Regions from separate parts of the Pseudomonas sp. PvP027 genome, predicted to be linked through region 3. Evidence: predicted binding sites of a transcription regulator. Region 3 holds the regulator's gene; each other region holds the start of a gene.

Region 1 (8,053 bases), 2.5 Mb from region 3:
CGGAACAGCCAGTGCCTGGCCCATTTGAACCTTGGAGCCAGCGGTCAGTTGTTCAGCCCATTTCACCTGACCTGGACCGAACAGCACGATGGCGGTAGAGCCCAGCTTGAACCGACCCATTTCGGCACCTTTTTCCAGGTGGATCGGTGCACGCGACGCTTCGTCGTAGCTGAACGTCTTCAGTTCACGCTTGGGCGGCGTGACCAGCCCGGCCCATACCGTTTCGACAGACGCCACGATCATCGCGCCCACCAGTACTACGGCCATGGGGCCGCGTTCGGTGTCGAACAGGCAGACCACTCGCTCGTTACGGGCGAACAGTTCGGGTACGTTTTCGGCCGTGGTCTGGTTGACCGAGAAGATGCGGCCCGGTACGTAGACCATTTCGCGCAGCGTGCCAGCCAGTGGCATGTGGACGCGGTGATAATCCTTCGGCGACAGGTAGACGGTCGCGAACTCGCCGCCCATGAACGGCGCCGACAGCTTGGGATCACCCCCGAGCAGTTCGAGCACGCTGAAACTGTGGCCCTTGGCCTGGAAGATCCGGCCGTGGTCGATAGGGCCCAGCTGGCTGATGGCGCCGTCGGCTGGCGAGAGAATCGCGCCCGGTGTGGTATCGAGCGGGCGGGCGTCGGCTTTCAATGCCCGTGTGAAGAACGCGTTGAAGTGCTCGTAGGACGTCAGGTCTTCGACCAGTGCCTGCGACATGTCCACCTGATAACGGCGGGCAAACCACGCGGTGAAAGCGTTTTTGAACCAGCGTACGCGGCATTCGGCAACGCAGCCTGCCAGTCGGGACAGCAGGTGGTGCGGCAGCAGGTACTGGCTGATGATGAACAAGCGGTCTTTCATTGAAGGTCCTGAGGATGAGTGTCCTGAATATTTCTGTGAGGTCCGTCCCGGTTCGGTGGCGCGGACCGGTTCGACGCGTTCGGCTGGTGCTGGGGCTGGCTGAGCAGGCGCGGCGGGTTGCGCAACCTCGACTGCCTCGGCCGGCGCGGCGGCCACATCCGGCACGGCTACCGGTGTCTCCGGGTGATTGCCCCATTCACCCCACGAGCCGGCATACGCCTTGACCCTTGGATAGCCCAGCGCCTTGGCCACCAGATAGGTGAAGCCCGAGCGGTGATGGGTCTGACAGTGAGTGATGATTTCCTTGTCGGGTGTGATGCCCAGGTCGCGAAGGATCTCCGGCATGTCCTGGCGAATACGCAGGTTGCGCGCCTTGTCCATGCCCGCCGTCCACTCGAAATTGACGGCGCCGGGTATGTGTCCGCCTTTGGCTGCGACCACTTTCTCGCCCGAATACTCGGTTGGCGCGCGGGCATCCCAGATCGCCAGGTCGGCGGCGCCCAGACGGCTTTGCAGGTACTCACGCGTGGCGGTAGGTTCGTCGTGCAGCGTCAGCGTTACCGGGGCATCGGCAGCAGGCGGAACGTCAGTGCTCAGCGGTAGCAATTGCGCTTCCCAGGCCAGCAGCCCACCGTCCAGGTAGTGATAACGGCTGTGGCCGATGACATCCAGCAGCCAGATGAAACGCCCGGCCCAGCCGCCGCCTTCGTCGTCGTAGACGACATAGACGGCGTCGGGGTTGTGGCCCAGCTCGCCGAACAAGTGCTCAAGACTCGCAGTGTCGGGCAGCAGGCCGGGGGCAGGAGGCTTGCCCAGTTGTGTACGTTTCGGATCGACGAAGCGGGCACCGCGAATGTGCCCGGCTTCGTAGCGAGCGCTGCTGGTCAGATCCACGAGGATCAGTTCCGGGGCGTCTAGACGCTCAAGCAGATCGTTGGGTTCGATGACCAGCGACAAGCCAGTGAATGCGGACATTTGCAGCCTCCGATGAAAGGAAAGGGGCGAATTGTACGCCAGGCCTCATGCTTTGCGATGACTAAAGATGCCCAGTGCCCGTTCAATACATTGCGCGGTTTTTCCGAATGCCTGAACGGAAATTTCCGACAAGGCCCCGCCGCCCTGGTCGGCGACCACCAGCAGCATCACTTTGCCGTTGTTGCTCAGCGAGCGAATCAGCCAGTGCTGGCCGCTGAACAGGGTTTTCAGCTGCGGCGGCAGCAGGGCGGCAAATTGCGCACTGTTGGCGGGCGTCATGCGTAACTGCGTCGGCTGGGTCAGCAGGCGTTGCAGCACGGTGCTTTCCTTGATGAACAGCTGCAAGGCCGCGGCATCCTTCGGCAGTCCCGCAGTCTGATTGACGCGCAGCACAGTCGCGGTCTTGTCCAGCATCAGCAGCATGACCCGCTCCATGCCGCACGACATGAAGGCGTCGCGCGCCGAGGTGGTCAGGTGCATGGCGTTGATGAACGGGCTGGGATCCTGCAGCAGCTCGGCGCATTGCTTGCGCCACAGTTGCAGGGCGTCGGCCGATGGTGGTGGTGCAGGTTCATTGTCGCGCCTTACACGGCGCGCGTCCCACGGCCAGATCAGCGATTCGGCCGGGTGCCAGATGTCTTTTTCCGCATGGATGCGTGCGCTGCTGGCGGCATTCTGGTGCGCCTGTTGCTGTACTTCGCTGATCGACTGTTGCAGGTACAGGCTGGTCAGCCGTTTCCAGCGCAGGCAGTGCGGGCTGTTCCAGGCATTTTGCGCGGCCAGCGCCAGGCCATTGCCCAACAACACGGTATTGGCTGGCTGATTCAGCCAGCGTCGCAGGTTGGGGTTGTCGTCCATAAGTTGTTGCTGGTGCAGCGGGCTGTGTTCTTCGCGGGCGATGCGCAGCGCCTTGGCCAGATCGCGTCGCTCGTTGATCAACAGCTTATAACCGCGCGTGACCCAAATCGGCAGGCGCCAGAACTCGGCGAGTGCCAGGCACAATTCCAGCAGGTTGACGCCAAACAGCTCTTTTTCCACGGCAACGCTGGAGTGGCCTTTGTGAATAACCCGCAGTTCCAGTTCTTCAAGCAGCTTCGGATAGGCCAGCGCCATCGGCCACAGCGGCGACAGAAACAGCAAGCTGCCCATGTGGATGTCCTGCCAGAGTCGCGCAAGGCGGCTGGCAAACAGGCCGTTGGCCTGTTGCGTGGCGTGCTGGCTGACCAGAATCAGTTGGCGATAGGCCGCAGGAATGTCTTCGGGCGGTTTGGCCGGCAAACGGCCCAGAAGGACTTCGGTACGCGCCAGACCCAGGCGGTTGATCGCAATTTCGAGGCTCTCGGCCTGCTCGGTCAAACCATGGGTGTGATGGTTGGCCTCGCGCATCACGCTCAGCACCAGCGCAGGACTTTCCTGCATCATTTCGGCGATTTCACGCAGCGAGCGACGACTGTCGTTCAGTGCGGCGCGGACGTGCCCATGATTTACGGCAGGGACCGGCAACGCGATGCCGTCAAGCAGTTTGACCCAGGCATCCAGCGTCTTCGGAACGAGGTGATGTGCTGCGTGTTCTGTCGGCATTCGAGGGCCTGTGCGGCTGATTATCTAAGCTGGGAAATCGCCAGTGTACGGGGCGCTGAGGCCATTTTCCTCCTTTTACGGAGGCGGATAAATGGGTTTTTCAAAAGAACCGGCTATAGTCTCGCCCAGTTAGGCCGATAAGGAGAAGAAGAGATTCAACAACTTCCGGACTGTCCCTGAACCCGACTCAGTAAAGTATTTTTTCCTATGGCTAAAATCATCGGCATCATTGTCGTTATCGCAAGTGTCCTCGGCGGATATGTGCTCTCCCATGGCAAGATCATGGCGCTGTTCCAGCCCTACGAGGTCTTGATTATCGGCGGTGCTGCACTGGGCGCGTTCCTCCAGGCCAACCCTGGCTACATGTTCATGCACGTGTTCAAGAAGTCGCTGAAGATGTTCGGTACGCGCTTCACTCATGCCTATTACCTCGAAGTGCTGGGGCTGGTCTACGAAATCCTCAACAAGAGCCGCCGCGAAGGCATGATGGCGATTGAAGGCGATATCGAAGACGCTGCCTCCAGCCCGATCTTCGCCAAATACCCGGGTGTCCTCAAGGATGAGCGCATGACTGCGTATATCTGCGACTACCTGCGCATCATGTCGTCCGGCAACATGGCCCCCCACGAGTTGGAAGGTCTGTTCGACATGGAACTGTTGAGCATGAAAGAAGAGCTCGAGCATCCATCCCACGCCATTACCGGTATCGCCGACGGTATGCCCGGCTTCGGTATCGTGGCTGCGGTACTGGGTATCGTGGTGACCATGGCATCGCTGGGTTCGGGCGACAAGGCTGCGATCGGTATGCACGTAGGTGCGGCGCTGGTCGGCACATTCTTCGGTATTCTCGCGGCCTACGGTTTCTTCGGTCCTCTGGCCACCAGCCTTGCGCACGATGCCAAGGAAGAAATGAACGTCTACGAGAGCATCAAGGCGTCGCTGGTGGCCTCGGCCTCCGGCATGCCGCCTTCGCTGGCTGTCGAGTTCGGCCGCAAGGTTCTCTATCCGCTGCATCGCCCCAGCTTCAGCGAGCTGGAACAAGCGGTTCGCGGTCGCTAAGTCATGGAAAATAATCAGCCGATTATCATCAAGCGCGTAAAGCGCTTTGGTGGCGGACATCACGGCGGTGCCTGGAAAATCGCGTTTGCCGACTTCGCGACCGCGATGATGGCGTTCTTTCTGGTGCTGTGGCTGATGTCGTCTGCTACCCCCGAGCAGTTGCTCGCGGTCGCCGGGTACTTCAAGGACCCGGTCGGTTTCTCGGACAGCGGTTCGCCGTATGTGATCGATCTGGGCGGTTCGCCGGAGATGTCGCCGAACCAGACGCTGAACCCTGAGGTAAAGACTACGCCATCGCCGGATACTGTGCCGATCGAGGCGGAAACTGCCGAGACCAAGGCTGAAGCGGTGGAGCAGGAGCGTCTGGAGATGCTGCTCCAGGAATTGCAGAACAAGGTCCAGGAAAATCCGCAACTGCAGAAATTCAAGGACCAGATTCTGTTCGAGATCACTCAGGACGGCTTGCGTATCCAGATCATGGATGCTGAAAACCGGCCGATGTTCGACTCGGGAAGTGCGCGCCTCAAGCCTTATTTCGAAGACATTCTGCTGGCCTTGGCTGACACCATCAAAAGTGTGCCGAACAAGGTCAGTATCAGTGGCCATACCGATGCGACGCCTTTCGTGGGCAGTGGCGGGTTCGGCAACTGGGAGCTGTCGGCCAACCGTGCCAACGCTGCACGCCGCGCACTGGTAGCGGGGACGTATCCGGATTCACAGGTGGCCAGGGTAGTGGGGTATGCGTCGTCTGCTCTTTATGACCACCAGAACCCGACCAACCCGATCAATCGCCGCATCGATATCGTGGTACTGACCAGAAAGGCCCAGCATCGCATCGAGGGCGATCAGAACTCCGGTGGTGCGCCAGCCACACCAGCCACGCCGGCAGCACCATTGCCGGCGACACCGGCGGTGCCTGCTGCTCCGGGTGCTTCGACAACTGCGCCGCCCGATCCGCAGGCCTACGCCCAGCCGCACGAGATCCGGCAGAAGCTGAACATCTTTGACGATGGCAAGTTGCGGGTCGAGCCGGCTCAGAACTGAGCTGCCACGGGTACAAAAACGCCGCGATCATCGCGGCGTTTTTGCGTGCGGCGTTCGGTCTCAGTAGCTGTCTTGCGGCAGGCTGGCAATGATCGAGCGGTAGCTGTTCATGCGCTGCTGTTGCACGCGGCCGTCTTCAAGCCCCTTGAGCAGGGCGCAGCCCGGTTCGCGGTCATGCTTGCAGTCACGAAAGCGGCAGGTGCCGATCAGATCGTTGAACTCGATGAAACCTGCCTCTACATCAGCACGGCTGACGTGCCCCAGGCCGAATTCACGGATGCCCGGCGAGTCGATCAGATCGCCGCCGCGCGGGAAGTGGAACAGGCGGGCGGTGGTCGTGGTGTGTGTGCCCTGGCCGGAGACTTCGGACAGCGGGCCGACCCGAGTGTCCGTTTCCGGCAACAGGCTGTTGACCAGCGAGGACTTGCCGACACCGGACTGGCCGACGAACACGCTGATGTGCCCGTCAAGCTGGCTTTGCAGGCTCTGCATGCCGTCACCGTGGTGCGCGGAGACTTCCAGCACCGGATAACCCAGCGTGCGGTAGACCGCCAGCAGCGCGTTGAGCGCGGGCGCATTCTGTTCGTCGATCAGATCGGCCTTGTTGAGCAGCAGCAACGGACGAATCCCGGCATGCTCGGCGGCCACCAGATAGCGGTCGATCAGGTTGGCATGCGGCTCGGGCATCGGCGCGAAGACGATCACGATCAGGTCGACGTTGGCAGCCACGGGCTTGAGCTGGCCGCGTGAATCCGGGCGGCGCAGTTCGGTGGTGCGAGGCAGTTGCGCGACGATGACGCCAATGCCCTGATTGCCGGCGCGCCATACCACGCGATCACCGGTCACCAGTGCAGGCAGGTTGGCGCGCAGGTGGCAGCGAAAGACCTGACCGGTCGCTTCGCCTTCCTGAGCCTCGACTTCGACCTGTACGCCGAAGTGAGCGATCACCAGGCCCGTCTGCTCGGGGCCGAGGTCGCCACCCTCGAGTGTTTCAAGCGTAGCGGACTCGCGTTTTGCCGCGCGGGCAGCACGCTCGCCCTGAATTTTTTCGATGCGCCAGTTCTGACGACGATTGAGTTGGCGTTTGGCCATGGGTGTTCCGATGTGATGTAACCGATGAATTAGGCAGTACGATTGATCGGCAGGAGTCTAGCACGGCAGGGTGAGCTAAACTGCGCGCCTACGCTGAGGAGTCGACACATGCAGAACAAGCAGAACCTGATCTGGATCGATCTGGAAATGACCGGTCTTGACCCTGATACCGATGTCATTATCGAAATGGCCACGATCATCACCGATAGTGAGCTGAACACCCTGGCCGAAGGCCCGGTGATCGCTGTGCATCAGAGCGACGAGACGCTGGCGAAAATGGATGAGTGGAACACTCGCCAGCACGGCGGTTCGGGCCTGACCCAGCGCGTGCGGGAAAGTACTGTCAGCATGGCTGAGGCGGAGGCGCAGACCCTCGAGTTCATCAAGCTGTGGGTGCCAGAGCGCAGTTCGCCGATCTGCGGCAACAGCATCTGCCAGGATCGCCGCTTCCTGTATCGCCACATGCCGGCGCTGGAAAACTACTTCCACTACCGCAACCTGGATGTCTCGACCCTCAAGGAACTGGCTGCGCGCTGGTCCCCCGAGCTGAAATTCAAGAAAGGCAGCACGCACCTGGCGCTCGATGACATCCGCGAGTCGATTGCCGAGCTGCGCTATTATCGTGAGCACTTCATCAAGGTTTGATCGAGACTGGCGCGTGCAGTGAATAATCTTCGCTGCACTCTTTCAGTGCGTTGGTCGGCTGGTTAGACTGCGCGCCTTTGTCGCAGAGTCGCCGCCATGTTGCTGATGCTTTATCTGATCGCTATCACTGCTGAAGCCATGACGGGAGCCCTGTCTGCGGGGCGGCGCGGGATGGACTGGTTCGGCGTGGTGCTGATCGCCTGCGTCACTGCGCTGGGTGGCGGTTCGGTCCGCGACGTGCTGATCGGTCATTACCCGCTGACCTGGGTCAAGCACCCGGAATATCTGGTCCTGACCAGTGTGGCGGCGCTGGTGACGATCTTCATCGCGCCATTGATGCGTCACCTGCGCTCACTGTTTCTGGTGCTCGATGCGCTGGGGCTGGTGGCCTTTACCCTGATCGGCTGCATGACCGCGCTGGAGGCCGGACACGGTGTGCTGATCGCGTCAGTGTGCGGCGTGATCACCGGGGTTTTCGGCGGCATCCTGCGTGACATCTTCTGCAACGATATCCCGCTGATCTTCCGCCGCGAGCTTTACGCCAGTGTGTCTTTTCTGGCCGCGTGGTGTTTTCTACTGTGCCAGTACCTGCAGTTGCCGAACGAGCAGGCGGTGTTGATCACCCTGTTCGGCGGCCTGCTGCTGCGCCTGTTGGCGATTCGTTTCCGCTGGGAAATGCCCAAGTTTGTCTATAAAGACGAGCCTTGAGGCAGGCGCATAGCGTAGGCACGATAGTTGGAGAATTATCGTTCCTTACGCTCCAGCGTGGGAATGCCTTTCGTGACGCTCCGCGTCACACGTCTGC
Region 2 (8,053 bases), 110 kb from region 3:
CATCCAGCGAGTCCCAACGCCCCGCCACATGCAGCGGCGGAATGGTCACCTGTTCGCGGCGGTCGAAACCCACCAGCGCCGCATCAACCAGTTCGTCGACGTCCATCACCTCTGCAATAGTGTTCAGATCGATCCCCGCGCGCTCCCAGATTTCGGTGCGCGTGGCCGCCGGGAGCACTGCCTGGACGTATACGCCCTTGGGCGCCAGTTCCACGTTCATTCCTTGGGAAAGGAACAGCACGTAGGCCTTGGTCGCACCGTAGACCGACATGCCGAACTCTGGCGCAAAGCCCACCACCGATCCGAGGTTGACGATCGAGCCCGAGCCGGACTGCGCGAAACGCGGGGCCACTGCGGCCGCAAGGCGTGTCAGGGCGACGATATTGAGTGCGACAAGCTTGTCGATGGACTCGGCGTTCTGTTGTGCGAACCCTCCGGATTGGGCAATGCCTGCGTTGTTGATCAGCACACCGATGCTTGCATCGTCACGCAGGCGGGTTTCCAGCGCCGTGAGGTCGGCAGATTGAGTCAAATCGGCCTGGATGACTTCAACGGCAACGCCGTTTTCTTCACGAAGGCGTGCTGCCAGGGCATCAAGACGTGCCTTGTCACGAGCGACCATCACGAGATTGTGACCGCGACGGGCAAATCGTTCGGCATAGACCGCGCCGATGCCGCTGGATGCACCGGTAATGAGAACAGTGGATGGCGTTGTCATGGAGGATGTGCTCGTAAAGTGCGTTTAGGAGATGGCACTTATGATTACGATCGAAATCTAAAATGTCAACGTATTGATGTTGATCGACATCAAAATGGTCGATGCCGATCGTGCTCAGATTCTGAAGGGGGTCTGGAGAACATCAACGTAAGGAGTACGGGTAAATTGCATGCACACCGTCGAAACCGCTTCTGCGCAAGCACAGTCACGACGGCGGTTGTTTAGCGATTGGGTGGAGGCAGTGCGTCTGTTTTCAGTCTGACGGCGTGAGCACGGCGCTCGTCATCAATTGAAGTATCGACTCGGCAGAGGGAATAGGGGGGTTATTCGTCTTTCTGTCGATGGTCAGGGAAGCGTAGCCGTGTGCGGTGCTCCAGGCGAGGAAGGTGCGCTGTTCAAGCAGTTCCGGCTCGGGCTCGCTACCGTATTTCGCTATCCAGGCATTGCGTATCGACTGGCGGAGCACTTGCAGCGCACGTTCACCCGATGTGAGAAGCCGGGGCAACGTGCGGTTTACACCCGAGCCAAACATCAACCGGAAGTGTTCCGGGTAACTTTTGGCGAAACTTACGTAACCAATGCCGCAACCCAGGAGGGTGTCGTCCAGTTCCTGTTGCACGGCAATGATGACGTCGGCCATGCGCTCGTACCCATCGGCCACCACCTCCGCCAGCAGGTTTTCCAGAGAGCCGAAATGGTGGGCGGGGGCAGCATGAGAGACATTCGCCCGTCTGGCGCACTCGCGCAGTGACATGCCGCGGGCTCCCGATTCCCCCACGATATCCCAGGCGGCCTGACGCAGGACGGCGGGCAGATTGCCGTGGTGGTAGGTCCGCGGGGCGTCTGAAGTCGACATTTAAGGCTCCCTATCATGAAACAAAAGTTATATTCCCGTCGGCTCAGCCTATCTTGTCAGTGACAAGATAGGCTGTTCTAATGGTGCCAGATCATCTGACGGGCGTGGGGAATACCGATGAGCGACATCATCAAAAGGCTTCGACTACTGACGCTGCGCGGCACGTTCACGCTGATCAGCCGTATTCTACCGGGCATCACTGGAAGATATCTCGCTCGACGTTTTGTGACTCCACAGGCATCCGGACGTGCCAAGGCTGCCGAAATCCTGAGTAAGGCGACGGATATGCAAACCGGTAGCCTTGAGCTGGACGGCATCAGAATTGCCACCTATGTCTGGGGCGACCCTGCCAGCCAGCCGTACGTGTTGCTGGCCCACGGCTGGTCAAGTTACGCGCTGCGTTTTATCGGATGGGTTCCGCTACTGCGCTCCATGGGCTACGCCGTGGTGGGGTTCGATCAGCCCGCGCACGGGTTGAGCGCAGGCAGCATCAGTCATATGACCCAGTTCGTGGCGGTGCAGCAGCACGTGAGACGCCATTTCGGAAAGCCTGCGGCGGTCATAGCGCATTCACTGGGCGCTTCATCCATTGTTTTTGCTGAGGAGCCGCAGTGGAGCCCTGAGCGCTTCATCCTGATTGCGCCGTTCCTGGCACCTGCGGACAGCGTACTTCAACAGTTCGATTCAGTCGGTGTTGCCCATAAGGTATTCAAGCCTTTCGAGGGCGTCCTGCATTCGCTGACCGGTCGCCGCTTCGCGGATTACGACGCCAGTCCGCGACTGCCGCTGCTTGATCGTCCCGCCCTGATCATTCATGACCGCCGTGATCGTGAAACGCCGTGGGAAAAGGGTGCTCGTTTTGCAGAACTATGGCCGGGCGCGCGTCTGTTTACCACTGAAGGGCTTGGCCACAATCGGCTGATTGATCATCCGTCGGTTATTGCGGAAGCGATGAAGTTTCTGAAACCGGATCATCATTAACGGCATCCGCAACGGATGGCCTTTCCAACGCTTCCACTCTAAAGCGTCTACACGCAGCTTCATGAAATCCGTATGTGCCAGCTGGATCTGGCTCGTTCAATTGCAAGATGAATAACGGAAGCCAGGTGCGTTTCCGCTCATCACGAGCTGAGCTTCTTTTAAAAGTCCTGACGTAGCCGGACAGGCGGGTCAGTGTCTTCAGAAGTTGGAGGCCGCTATGGGTTTTAATAATTTTTCCGATGAATTGGCGGTGCTTGAAATCGTCCGCAGCGCGAACTTCGTTCGGCCTGGAAAGTTGACGTCTGGTCAAATTTATCTCGCACTGATACGTCTTCAATCAGACGTTCCGGCGGCCGGGGAGTTTATGGCAATGATTGATGAGCTGGTCAAAGAGGGGCTGCTGGTTTCAGCCGCTGTGCTGGAGCACGACATCTCGTTTCCCTATGTCCAGCACATTGTTCTCGGTGTTACCGAAACAGGTGCGGCCGTACTGGAAAACCTGAGCTTTCAGGCTGACCTTTTTTACATGTGATCGGCGGAGCCGTTCCAGCTACAGCGTCAGGAAAGAACCGACAGTGATGCAATAGTCGCAGCCGTCAGTCCCGGACTGACGAACCTCACTTGCCCTGCACCCTGTGTCGCGCGTAGAGCACTGCTGTTCCGCCGGAAGCCGCACGGGCCTGTAGCTCGAACGTTTGTGGATAGCCTTTGATCAGATCGCTCAGTTTCTTGTAGCCATGAGTACGAGGATCGAACTCAGGGCGCAGTTTGGTGATGTTTGTGCCAATGGCGCCCAAGGGTGCCCAGCCGTCTTCATCAGCAATATCGTCCATTATCTTTGCGATGAAGCCCACGGGGGCTTTGGGTTTCTTGCTCGGCTCGGTTGCCACCGATTTCACGTTGCTCGGTGTTGCAGTTGCATCGGGCGTAGAGTCTCCGCTGGCCGGGGTGGTGATCTCTTCACGAAGCAATTCGATGTAGATGAACTTGTCGCAGGCCGCCACAAATGGTTTGGGTGTCTTTTCTTCGCCAAAGCCATAAACGGTCAGGCCTTCCTCACGCAAACGCGAAGCCAGACGTGTGAAGTCACTGTCGCTGGACACCAGGCAGAACCCGTCGAAACGACGCGTGTAGAGCAAGTCCATCGCGTCGATTATCAACGAGCTGTCAGTCGCATTCTTGCCTTTGGTGTAGGCGAATTGCTGGATGGGCTGAATGGAGTAGTCGAGCAGAACTTTCTTCCAGCCGCCGAGTTGCGGGCCGGTCCAGTCACCATAGATGCGCTTGACGCTGGCCACGCCGTATTTGGCGATCTCTTCGAAAAGGCCTTCTACGATAGCCGCTGGCGCATTGTCGGCATCAATCAGCACTGCCAAGTGCTTTTGAGCGCTGTTGGGGTTTTGAACGGCCATGGATCACCCTCGTACGAAAGCATAACCATACCGTCAAAACGAGAGATTGGCGCTATTCCCCGATATTTATGCAAGGCAGGCCGCTGCCGAAGCTTTCCGGCAGCGGCCTTGGCACGTCAGATTCGGAAACTGCCCACCAACTGCGTCAGCCGGGTGGACTGCTGTTCAAGGTCAGTGCACGCGCGCAGGGTCGCGTTCAGGTTCTCTACGCCTTGCTGGTTCAGCGTGTTGATCTCGGTGATGTCCACGTTGATCGCTTCCACGACGGCGGTCTGCTCTTCGGTGGCAGTCGCCACTGACTGGTTCATGCCGTCGATTTCGCCAATCCGATCGGTGACGTTCTCCAGACTTGTCACGGCCTTGTTGGCAATCTCGACCGTTTCAATGCTCTCACGCTGGCTTTCATTCATGATCGCTACGGCTTCACGGGCACCGGATTGCAGTTGCTCGATCATCTCCTGCACTTGGCTCGCTGATTCCTGGGTTCGATGTGCCAGGCTGCGGACTTCGTCGGCGACCACGGCAAAACCTCTGCCGGCTTCACCCGCACGCGCGGCCTCGATGGCCGCATTGAGGGCCAGAAGATTGGTCTGTTGGGAGATGCCGGTAATCACGTCCAGAATCTGGCCGATGTTGGCTGTCTTGGTGTTCAGCGTTTCGATCTGCTCGCTTGCGCTGCTGATTCGTTTGGAAAGACGGCTCATGGCCGAGATGTTCTGCCCGACTACGTCCTGCCCGTCCGACGCCAGCGTCCGTGCATCGCTGGAGTGACCCGACGCACGCGCGGCGTTCTGGGCGATCTCCTGCGTTGCGGCGCCCAGTTCATTGATGGCAGCGGCGACGCTGTTGGTGCGGTGGGACTGTTGATCGGAGTTGAGCATCGACGAGTTGGATGCAGTCAGTACCCGCTGTGCAACTTCATTGAGCTGCACGGTGGAGGAGGCGACTTCACGCATCGAGTCATGGATTCGCTCTACAAAGAGGTTGAAGCCATTACCCAGATACCCGAACTCGTCCTGGCTCTCGATGATCAGGCGCTTGGTCAGGTCACCTTCGCCGGCAGCGATATCGTGCATGGCACGGCCCATCAGGTTCAGTGGCCGCAGCAGAACGCCCAGGAGCATGCCCAGCAGCAGGATGATCAGTACCACAGCAATCACAGTGGCCACGATGGCCGAGTTTCTGAACTCGCCCAGCGCCGCGTAAGCCGTGTTTTTATCCATCGCCACGCCAACGTACCAGTTGACCGAGGGCAGGCCGTCCACGTGCGCGAAGGTAAGGATCTGCGTCTTGCCGGCAAACTCGCTTTCACTCAGGTCTTGCGACAGCTTCGGTGTTTTCGCCGGGTAGACTTCGGCCAGCGTCTTCATCACCAGGGAGGTGTCCGGATGAACCAGGATGCGGCCATTCGCGTCGACCAGGAACGCGTATCCGTCGCCGTGCAACCGAAGTGAGCTGATCATCTTCACCAGAATTTCCAGGCTCAGGTCGCCGCCAATCACACCGGCCACGCCAGACTCACCCTTGATCGGTGTGGCAAGGGTCACGATCAAACCCTTGGTCACGGCGTCCAGATACGGCTCGGTGAGGATGGTTTTGCCGGCGCGAACGGCATCGACATACCACGGTCGGGTTCTGGGGTCGTAATCGGCCGGCATGTCATCAGGCGGCTGGGTGACGAAAGAGCCATCACTTCTGCCCTGGTAAATGCTCATGAAGGTGGCGATCAGCGTAGGTTGGCCAAGCACCCGATTCTGCTCTTGCGGGGACTGAGGCGAAGATGCGTTTTCCGCCAGGCTCTCTACCAGAAGAATTCGTCCTGAAAGCCAGTTACGGATATTGCCGGCGGTGCTTTCGCCTGTCTGGTTCAGGTTCTCCTTGAGTTGCATGCGCAATGTATTGCGCTGCAGATAGTCGTTATAGAAGGTGAACAACGTGAATGCGGCGATCACCACCAGGGACGCCGCCAAGAGGATTTTATGGCTGAATTTTAAAGATTTTCTCATGCCGATATGAGCCTTTAGATATTACTCGGAAATGATGTACTGCGAGCGCAACGGCGTTTTATCGGCTGGCAGGCTGATTAATGAATGCCGATCGTCATATGAATGAGTGCGCACAAAGCGACAGCACGCATTTCTAAAAGCGACGCAGCGTTTTTCACGATGTTTTGATAACGTCACGAAAGCAAAAATGAAGTGCATGGAACGCATTCAGCGCGCGTTTTCAATGTATACCTCTCTGCAACGTTTCACGTTTCCTGCGCTTTGCGGTCCTTTATGGGGATAGAAGACATGAACCGTTCACCAGGTGGCACAGGTACGTCGGCAAGAGTGGTCTTCAATTGGCGTGAATCAAGCGAGGTTTCAAGTGATCGCCAGGCGTAAATTCAGCGACGCAATGCAAGGAAAAAACCTTCGCTTTCTGCAAGAGGAAAAACATGAGTCCAGGCGGCAAACGCGTGCCGGTTTTCTTCTGCTGGAGCATTTTTCGCTACCTGCTTTCACTCAGGTGTTGGACGCCATTGTCACGGCCAATCTGCTGCGGCGGGATCTGTTTTCGACCATCACGCTTGGTCTTGGCGAAGGCGAGGTGGTCAGTGACCTCGGGCTGGTGATCCGCCCGGATGAGCTGTTTGGGCGAGCCAGCCTTGCAGGACTGGACCTGCTGGTCATCTGCGGAGGCTATCGCACCGAGTTGAAGGCAAGCGATAACCTGATCCGCTTATTGCGCGACGCGGCCTCTCAGGAGGTAATCCTGGCAGGACTATGGAACGGCGCCTGGTTTTTGGGGCGGGCCGGTTTGCTGGATGGCTACCGATGCGCGATCCACCCGGAGCATCGACCCGCTCTCGCGGAGATCGCCAGCGTGGGCCAGGTCACGAGTGAGGCGTATGTCGCAGACCGGGACCGACTGACCGCCTCAAGTCCGACAGGCGCCTATCATATGGCGCTGGAGTGGATCAAAGGTTTGCATGGCAAGGCGCTGGTAGAGGGGATCGAAGACATCCTTTCATTCGAGGAGTCCAGATACCGGCGTATCAAAACCTCGCCGTTACTGTCCGTGAGCGCTCCGTTGCGCGAAGTGATTCGACTCATGGAGTCGAATCTGGAGGAGCCTTTGGAAATGGAAGAGCTGGCCGTTTATGGGGGCCGTTCGCGACGTCAGCTTGAGCGATTGTTCAAAGAGCAGTTAGGCACTACCCCGCAGCGCTATTATCTGGAACTGCGCATCACCGAAGCTCGGCGGTTGCTGCAGCACACTGAGTTGTCTCAAACCGAAGTGCTGGTGGCGTGCGGATTTGTATCGCCGAGTCATTTCAGCAAGTGTTACAGCTCCTACTTCGGTTACCGCCCCTCTGCGGAGAAAAGGCGTGTCAAATAGTCGAGTGGGCGAACATCACAATGATGTTCATCATTACGCGTTGTGGCATGAAAGTGCTTACTTACCACTTGCCTGTTGTTCCGACGCTTCGTGCTCTGCATACCACCGTGCATAAGGCGTATTTTTCACCTTGCGCCGATTGAAATCCTCGGCGCCATCGGTCCACCAGACTTCACCACGCTCGCCCAGTGCAACTTTGGCCTTGTCGACACTGGCTCGCGCCGTCTTCAGGGCTGCCGGGTCTTCGGAGGCCTTGGCGGCTTTGACTGCACGACGTGCAGCCATCAGCTCATCCACCAGATGCTGGCGAACGTCGTCGCTCAAAGAGGGATTGGAGCACCGCCAGAGTTGCCCTTTGACCACAAAATACCGGCCATCAGGCGTGGTCGGGTTCACCCTACGAATATCCGCGGGCGACCGCGTCAGCGCCGATCAGGCCTGTCACTCGCCCGGCCAGCGTGTCCAGCCCGAACGGCTTGGTCAGTACCTGCGTGCAAGGCCGCAGGTGGCAATCGTCCAGCACCGAAGTCTTGGCGTAACCGGTGATGAACAGGGTCGGCAGGCCGGGTCGACAGTCACCGGCGGCATCGGCCATTTCCCGGCCGTTCATGCCGCCTGGCAAGCCTATATCACTGATCAGCAGGTCGATGCGGGTATCCGACTGCAGGATCTCCAGGCCTGATTGTGCGTCAGCGGCTTCCA
Region 3 (8,053 bases):
ATCGACCCGCTTGGCCAGCTCGCGGAACTCTTCGGCACCGATTTCGCGGCGCATGAAACGTCCCCAGTCGTCGCTCAACGCCTTGGCGTCGGAACTCAGGCCGTTCATGACCGGCGTGCTTTCCTCCACCAGGTCCATGGTGCGGTTGGCCGCATTCTCGGTCAGCCTCACCACATACGACAGGCGTTCGGTAGCATCCGTGATCTGCGACACCTCCTCGGCCTGAGGCATGTGCGGATCAATGTGAAAGTTCACGATTGCACTGTGCAGCTCACGAGTCAGCTTGCCCACTTCCTGATAAAGGCCGCGGTCGCGTGTCTGGTTGAGTTCGTGGATCAGTTGCACAGCGTCGCCGAAACGACCTTTTTCAAGGCTGGTGACAAGTTCCTGCGCGTGTCTCTTTAAGGTCGACTCAAAGTCGGCCATCGAATCATTGTTATCCATAGCGCCCTCGCGGCTTGCATCAGCTATTGACGCGTTCAAAGATCTTGTCGATCTTGTCTTTCAGGGCTTGGGCGGTGAATGGCTTGACTACATAACCGTTCACCCCGGCCTGGGCAGCTTCAATGATCTGCTCACGCTTGGCTTCGGCAGTGACCATCAGCACGGGAAGGCTCTTGAGGCGTTCGTCCTTGCGGACTTCGCGCAGCAGATCGATACCGGACATGCCAGGCATGTTCCAGTCCGTCACCAGAAAGTCAAAGGCACCGCTCTGCAGCATCGGCAATGCGGTCAGACCATCATCCGCTTCCGATGTGTTGGTAAACCCCAGATCACGCAAAAGGTTCTTGATGATCCGCCGCATCGTTGAGAAGTCATCAACGATGAGGATTTTCATGTTCTTGTCCAATTCGACCTCCAAGCAGTCTTTAACGCGTTCAGCACCTGAACACGCTGTTCACTCAATACTGGCACAGCACACCCCCGGCTGTACGAAACGACGACGGGCTTGGCACAACAACAGGCAAGGACCTGAGAAACAAGCCCATCAAGGCAATGCCTGACAGGCTTCCGACGGGTCCATCCTGTTACCACGTAACGCTCTGCACAGCCGGCTTGCAGTCAACGCGCGGCCATAGACCGCACGTTGCCTGTCAACGCGCTCGCCACTCCCCCAAACGCCCTCGCAAACGAGCTGCGCACTGGCTGTGTAACTGACTGACCCGAGATTCGCTGACCCCAAGAACCTCTCCGATTTCCTTGAGGTTCAGCTCTTCGTCGTAGTACAGCGCCAACACCAGACGCTCGCGCTCTGGCAGATTGGCAATTGCATCGGCCAACGCAGCCTGGAAGCGCTCGTCTTCCAGGTCGCGCGACGGCTCAAGCGAACCGCTTGCGCCATCCTCGTGCAGCCCTTCATGATCGCCGTCCTGCAGCAGGTCGTCGAAACTGAAGAGGCGGCTGCCCAAGGTGTCATTCAAAATCCCGTAGTAATCATCGAGACTCAACTGGAGTTCGGCCGCAACCTCGTGATCTTTAGCGTCACGGCCGGTTTTAGCTTCAATTGCCCGAATTGCGTCACTGACCATGCGCGTATTGCGGTGTACCGAGCGTGGCGCCCAGTCACCCTTGCGCACTTCATCGAGCATCGCACCACGGATGCGAATACCGGCATAGGTCTCGAAACTCGCGCCCTTGGTGGAATCATACTTGGTGGAGACTTCAAGCAGGCCGATCATACCGGCCTGGATCAGATCCTCGACCTGTACGCTGGCCGGCAGGCGCGCCAGCAGATGATAAGCGATACGCTTGACCAAAGGCGCATAGCGCTCGATCAACTCGTATTGCGAATTACGGGACGCCTTGCTGTACATCTGGTAGCCGCTCGCAGTCATTGCACAGGCCCTGCACTGGTCTGGTGAACGAGTCGCTCAACGAAGAACTCGAGATGACCCCGCGGGTTGGCTGGCAACGGCCAGGTATCAACCTTCTGGGCAATGGCCTTGAAGGCCAGTGCACATTTGGAACGCGGGAATGCTTCGTAAACGGCGCGCTGTTTCTGTACCGCCTTGCGTACGCATTCGTCGTACGGCACGGCACCTACATACTGAAGCGCAACATCGAGAAAACGATCCGTCACTTTGGTCAGCTTGGCGAACAGGTTGCGCCCTTCCTGCGGGCTCTGTGCCATGTTGGCCAGCACCCGGAAGCGGTTCATGCCGTAGTCGCGATTGAGCAGTTTGATCAGGGCGTAGGCATCGGTGATCGACGTGGGCTCGTCGCACACTACCAGCAGCACTTCCTGAGCGGCGCGCACGAAGCTGACCACCGACTCGCCGATACCGGCGGCCGTATCGATCACCAGCACATCGAGGTTGTCGCCAATCTCGCTGAACGCCTGGATCAGGCCGGCATGCTGGGCGGGCGAAAGATGCACCATGCTCTGGGTGCCGGAAGCAGCGGGTACGATTCGAACCCCGCCCGGCCCCTGCAGCAGCACGTCGCGCAACTCACAACGCCCCTCGATGACATCGGCAAGTGTGCGTTTGGGCGTCAGCCCAAGCAGCACGTCGACATTGGCCAGACCCAGATCGGCGTCCAGCAGCATGACGCGACGGCCAAGCTCGGCGAGGGCCAGTGAAAGGTTCACTGACACGTTAGTCTTACCGACGCCACCTTTGCCACCGGTCACAGCGATAACCTGTACGGGATGCATGCTGCCCATGTTATTTCTTTACCTTGTCTTGCGTAGACCGAAACCACATCGAGGGCTGCACATGCGCAAATGAACACTGCATGGCAGACCGTTGACGCAGGGACATTCCAATAATATCCATCACTTAACCCACTCTCTTGCCAGGGGTGTGATAGAGGTCAGCAAACATATCAGCCATTGCTTCTTCGCTAGGCTCGTCCTGCATCTGCACACTCACAGCGCGGCTTACCAACTGATGACGACGCGGAGTATGCAGGTCATCAGGAATGCGTGGTCCGTCCGTGAGGTAGGCCACAGGTAGTTCGTGACTGATCGCCAGGCTCAGGACTTCACCAAGGCTGGCAGTTTCATCAAGCTTGGTCAGAATGCATCCGGCCAGGCCACAACGCTTGTAACTGTGATACGCGGCCGTCAGCACCTGCTTCTGGCTGGTGGTTGCCAGTACCAGATAGTTGCGCGACTTGATGCCGCGACCGGCGAGGCTTTCCAGCTGCATGCGCAGCGCAGGATCACTGGCCTGCAGCCCGGCGGTATCAATCAGCACCACGCGCTTGCGCAGCAGCGGTTCCAGCGCCTGAACCAGAGACTGGCCGGGATCGACATGGGTGACCGGAACGTTGAGGATGCGCCCAAGGGTCTTGAGCTGCTCCTGCGCGCCGATACGGAAACTGTCCATGCTGACCAGTGCGATATTCTGCGGACCGTACTTCAACACGTAACGTGCTGCCAGTTTGGCCAGGGTGGTGGTCTTGCCCATGCCGGCAGGACCGACCATCGCAATCACACCGCCCTCTTCCAGCGGCTCGACTTCCGGTACGGCGATCATGCGTGCCAGGTGCGCCAGCAGCATGCGCCAGGCCTGACGAGGCTCGTCAATCTCCGGAATCATCGACAACAAGTCGCGTGACAGCGGGCCGGACAGGCCGACACGCTGCAGACGACGCCACAGGTTGGCCTGCTGCGGACGAGTGCCCTGCAACTGGTTCCACGCCAGCGAGCCGAGCTGGACTTCCAGCAGCTCACGCAGGCCATTCAATTCGGAGCGCATCGAGTCATAGGCGCGCTGGCCAACGGCAGGCTCGGCGGCCTGCGGCGGTGCGTAAGCAAATGGACGCGGCGGCTCTTCGAGTGTCGGTTCGATGTGCGTATCGGCAGGGTTGACCGGCTTGCCGGAAAACAGCTGCAGGTTGATCGATGCGTCGCTGTCGCTGCGATTGTTCAATTCGGCCTGGGCGGAGACGATGCGCGACTGGGTCTTGCGCAGCTCGTCTTCCAGTTCCATGTTCGGCACACGCGGTGCCAGGGCGGACAGCTTGTAATCCAGAGCAGCAGTCAGCTCTACGCCACCAGCAATGCGCCGGTTACCGATGATGGCCGCTTCCGCGCCCAGCTCATCACGAACCAGCTTCATGGCTTGACGCATATCGGCGGCGAAAAATCGCTTAACTTGCATGACTCACTACCTCAGCCGTTCGGCCCGACAGTCGCTACGATGGTTACTTGCTTGTTGTCCGGAATTTCCTGATACGCCAGAACATGCATGTTCGGTACAGCCAATCGTCCAAATCGTGACAGCATGGCCCGGACAGGCCCTGCTACCAGAAGAATTACCGGCATCCCTTGCATCTCCTGACGCTGGGCGGCCTCAATCAACGAACGCTGGAGCTTCTCAGCCATGCTTGGCTCAAGAAGAACGCCTTCTTCCTGACCCTGACCAGCCTTCTGCAAACTATTGAGCAATATCTGTTCCAACCTTGGCTCCAGAGTGATAACAGGCAGCTCCGGCTCAACGCCTACAATGCTTTGGACGATTGCGCGGCTCAGACCCACTCGCACTGCGGCCACCAAAGCGGCGGTATCTTGACTCTTCCCGACGTTGTTGGCGATAGCCTCTGCAATGCTGCGAATATCCCGCACAGGTACGTGCTCAGCCAGCAGCGCCTGCAGCACGTTGAGCAGAGAGGACAGCGACAGCACGCCAGGCACCAGCTCTTCAGCCAGCTTGGGCGAGCTTTTGGCCAGCAATTGCATCAATTGCTGGACTTCCTCATGACCAATCAGCTCATGCGAATGCTTGTAGAGAATCTGGTTCAAGTGGGTTGCCACTACGGTACTGGCATCGACCACGGTGTAACCCAGCGACTGCGCCTGACTGCGCTGGCTGATTTCGATCCACACGGCTTCCAGACCAAACGCCGGGTCTCTGGCGGTGATGCCGTTCAGGGTACCGAAGACCTGACCGGGGTTGATCGCCAGTTCGCGATCCGGGTAGATCTCGGCCTCGGCCAGAATCACGCCCATCAGCGTCAGGCGGTAGGCGCTGGGTGCCAGATCGAGGTTGTCGCGAATGTGCACAGTGGGCATCAGGAAGCCGAGTTCTTGCGAGAGCTTCTTGCGCACACCCTTGATACGCGCCAGCAACTGACCACCCTGATTGCGATCCACCAGCGGAATCAGGCGATAACCCACTTCCAGGCCGATGATATCGATGGGCGTCACGTCATCCCAACCCAACTCCTTGGAGTCCTGAGCGCGGGTCGGCGAAGGCAGCAGGTCCTGTTGACGCTGCACTTCGGCCAGCGCCTGGACTTTCACCTGGTTTTCTTTCTTCCAGAGAAGATACGCGCCGCCTGCAGCCACCAGGCCGAGGCTGATGAAGGAGAAGTGCGGCATGCCCGGCACCAGTCCCATCACGATCATGATCGCGGCCGAAACCGCCAGTGCCTTCGGCGAGGCGAACATCTGACGATTGATCAGTTTGCCCATCTCTTCCGAACCGGAAGCACGGGTCACCATGATCGCTGCGGCGGTGGACAACAGCAGTGATGGCAATTGCGCCACCAAACCGTCACCAATGGTCAGCAGGGTGTAAACGCGGCCTGCATCGGCGAAGGTCATGTTGTGTTGCAGGATACCGACCAGCATGCCGCCAATCAGGTTGATGAACAGAATCAGCAGACCGGCAATCGCATCGCCGCGCACGAATTTACTGGCACCGTCCATGGAACCGTAGAACTCGGCTTCCTGGGCGACTTCGGCACGGCGGCGCTTGGCTTCCGGCTGATCGATGAGGCCGGCGTTGAGGTCGGCGTCGATCGCCATCTGTTTGCCGGGCATTGCGTCGAGGGTGAAGCGCGCGCTCACCTCGGAAATACGGCCGGCACCCTTGGTGATTACCACGAAGTTGATGATCATCAGAATCGCGAACACCACGATACCGACGACGTAGTTACCACCGATCACCACTTCACCGAAGGCCTGAATCACTTTGCCTGCAGCGGCGTGGCCGTCCTGACCGTGAAGCATGACCACCCGAGTGGAAGCGACGTTAAGCGCCAGACGCAGCAACGTGGCTACCAGGAGAATGGTCGGAAATACCGAGAAGTCCAGCGGCCGCAGGGCGTACACGCACACCAGCAGCACGACGATGGACAGTGCGATGTTGAACGTGAAGAACACGTCCAGCAGGAACGGTGGCATAGGCAACATCATCATTGCCATCATGACCAGCAACAACAACGGAACGCCCAACTGACCACGGCCGAGGCCGGTGATATTGCTGCGTGCGCTACTGAGTAATTGAGAGCGATCCACTGATTCGTTACCTGCGCACTAGATCAAAACATTGACGCCGATGGCGACCTGTAACGACCCTGTTGCAAAAAGCTGTCCAACTTTTACAAAGCCAGTGGCGGCAAGGCTTTAGAGACGGAGGTAACGTAAAACCGGTGTGCTGAGCACAGTCAGAAATCTGCTCGTTTACCTGAGCAAAAGCGGACGCGGAGCGTCCGGAACGGCGTGCCCACGCGGAGCATGGGCACGATAGGTGTCTTCATGAACACCTGGTTCCTCACGCTCCAGCGTGGGAATGCCGTGGATGACGCTCTGCGTCACAAATCTGCGCCGCACCACACGCCCAGGTGCGGGCTACGCATCGCGCTGCAGGTCGGGAGGGATCTTGATGTCGCCCAGAGGGTCGGGGCGCTTGCCCTGACCGGCGCGGAACTGGCGGATCTGGTAGACGTAGGCCAGCACCTGGGCAACTGCCAGATACAGGCCGGCGGGGATTTCCTGATCAAGCTCGGTGCTGTAGTAGATAGAGCGCGCCAGTGCTGCGGACTCCAGAATCAGGATTTCGTTATGCGCGCCGATTTCGCGAATTTTCAGCGCGACCAGATCAGTGCCCTTGGCCAGCAGCATCGGCGCCCCGCCCTGCTCGGGATCGTATTTGAGGGCAACGGCGAAGTGGGTCGGGTTGGTGATGATCACGTCGGCCTCGGGAACCGAGGCCATCATGCGCCGCTGGGACATTTCACGCTGCAACTGGCGAATGCGCTGCTTGATCTCCGGGCTGCCCTCGCTGTTCTTGTGCTCGTCGCGCACTTCCTGCTTGGTCATCAGCAGCTTCTTGTGCGCTTCATACAACACGAACGGCACATCCGCCGCCGCGATGAATATCAGGCCACACGCCATCCAGAAGCTGCTCCAGCCCACCACCATCAGGCTGTGGATCATGGCCTGCTCGAGCGGCTCGTGAGCAATCGCGACCAGGTCCTTGCGCTCATTGTTCAGAACCACCAGCGCCACTGCCAGAATGATCAGGAATTTTCCGAAGGACTTGAGCAACTCAACCAGCGCATGCGGCGAGAACATGCGCTTGAGCCCTGCCGCCGGGTTCATGCGGCTGAACTTGGGCATCAACGATTTGGTTGCGAACAGCCAGCCGCCGAGCATGATCGGCCCCACCAGTGCGGCAACCAGCATGGCGATCAGGAACGGCAGGACCACTATCAGCGCGTGCATACCGGAACTGAGCAGCGCCTTGCCCATATAGGACTGATCCATCAGGGTTTCACGGGATATCGTGAAATTGTCACGCATCAGCTCGGACATCATCAGGGCGATATCAGAGCCGAACATCAGTAACCCGCCCGCCCCCATCAGCATCACCACCAGCGTGGTCAGCTCCTTGGAGCGCGCGATCTGGCCGTCAGCCCGTGCGTCCTTGACCTTTTTTTCCGTGGGGTCTTCTGTCTTGTCCTGGCCATTCTCGTTTTCTGCCATTCAACGAGCCCTCACCATGTCGCGCAACGCCTGCAATCCCTGCGTAGCGATCGGTTGATACTGATTGAGAATGTCGCCCATGGTCATCCATAGAATGACCATGCCCAACACCAGCGTAAGCGGGAAGCCGATGGAGAAGATGTTGAGTTGCGGTGCGGCGCGAGTCATGACGCCAAAGGCGATGTTGATGATCAGCAGCGCGGTGATCGCAGGCAATACCAGTCGCAGACCGGAGCTCAGCACCCAGCCCAGCCCGTTGGCCAGCTCCCAGAAATTGTTCACCAGCAAACCACTGCCAACCGGCATCGTGGTAAAGCTCTCGACGAGAATTTC

The links. The regulator FliA, encoded in region 3, starts transcription of late flagellar genes. The targets are predictions, from matches to a motif close to CTAAAGTTTNNNNNNNNNNNGCCGNTAA.
Region 1: a site for FliA is predicted at 3,522-3,549, ahead of motA (flagellar motor stator protein MotA). Genes of this name have one in related genera too.
Region 2: a site for FliA is predicted at 6,032-6,059, ahead of JOE33_RS22015 (methyl-accepting chemotaxis protein). Genes of this name have one in related genera too.

Annotation. Positions count from the first base shown of each region.
Region 1 is NZ_JAFIBK010000001.1:2,670,799-2,678,851, reverse strand. It holds gene asd (archaetidylserine decarboxylase) at 1-852, opposite strand, end outside; partial or broken gene JOE33_RS25790 (rhodanese-like domain-containing protein) at 1,015-1,827, opposite strand; gene JOE33_RS11280 (HDOD domain-containing protein) at 1,873-3,408, opposite strand; gene motA (flagellar motor stator protein MotA) at 3,616-4,467, shown strand; gene motB (flagellar motor protein MotB) at 4,471-5,511, shown strand; gene rsgA (small ribosomal subunit biogenesis GTPase RsgA) at 5,572-6,603, opposite strand; gene orn (oligoribonuclease) at 6,712-7,248, shown strand; gene JOE33_RS11255 (trimeric intracellular cation channel family protein) at 7,345-7,956, shown strand.
Region 2 is NZ_JAFIBK010000001.1:5,045,907-5,053,959, forward strand. It holds gene JOE33_RS21990 (SDR family oxidoreductase) at 1-718, opposite strand, end outside; gene JOE33_RS21995 (TetR/AcrR family transcriptional regulator) at 972-1,574, opposite strand; gene JOE33_RS22000 (alpha/beta hydrolase) at 1,692-2,555, shown strand; gene JOE33_RS22005 (hypothetical protein) at 2,773-3,087, shown strand; gene JOE33_RS22010 (NYN domain-containing protein) at 3,173-3,967, opposite strand; gene JOE33_RS22015 (methyl-accepting chemotaxis protein) at 4,084-5,973, opposite strand; gene JOE33_RS22020 (GlxA family transcriptional regulator) at 6,368-7,351, shown strand; gene JOE33_RS22025 (hypothetical protein) at 7,409-7,747, opposite strand; gene JOE33_RS22030 (PAS domain-containing sensor histidine kinase) at 7,749-8,053, opposite strand, start outside.
Region 3 is NZ_JAFIBK010000001.1:5,160,698-5,168,750, reverse strand. It holds gene JOE33_RS22515 (protein phosphatase CheZ) at 1-444, opposite strand, end outside; gene JOE33_RS22510 (chemotaxis response regulator CheY) at 464-838, opposite strand; gene fliA (RNA polymerase sigma factor FliA) at 1,095-1,835, opposite strand; gene fleN (flagellar synthesis regulator FleN) at 1,832-2,665, opposite strand; gene flhF (flagellar biosynthesis protein FlhF) at 2,781-4,109, opposite strand; gene flhA (flagellar biosynthesis protein FlhA) at 4,121-6,250, opposite strand; gene flhB (flagellar biosynthesis protein FlhB) at 6,584-7,720, opposite strand; gene fliR (flagellar biosynthetic protein FliR) at 7,721-8,053, opposite strand, start outside.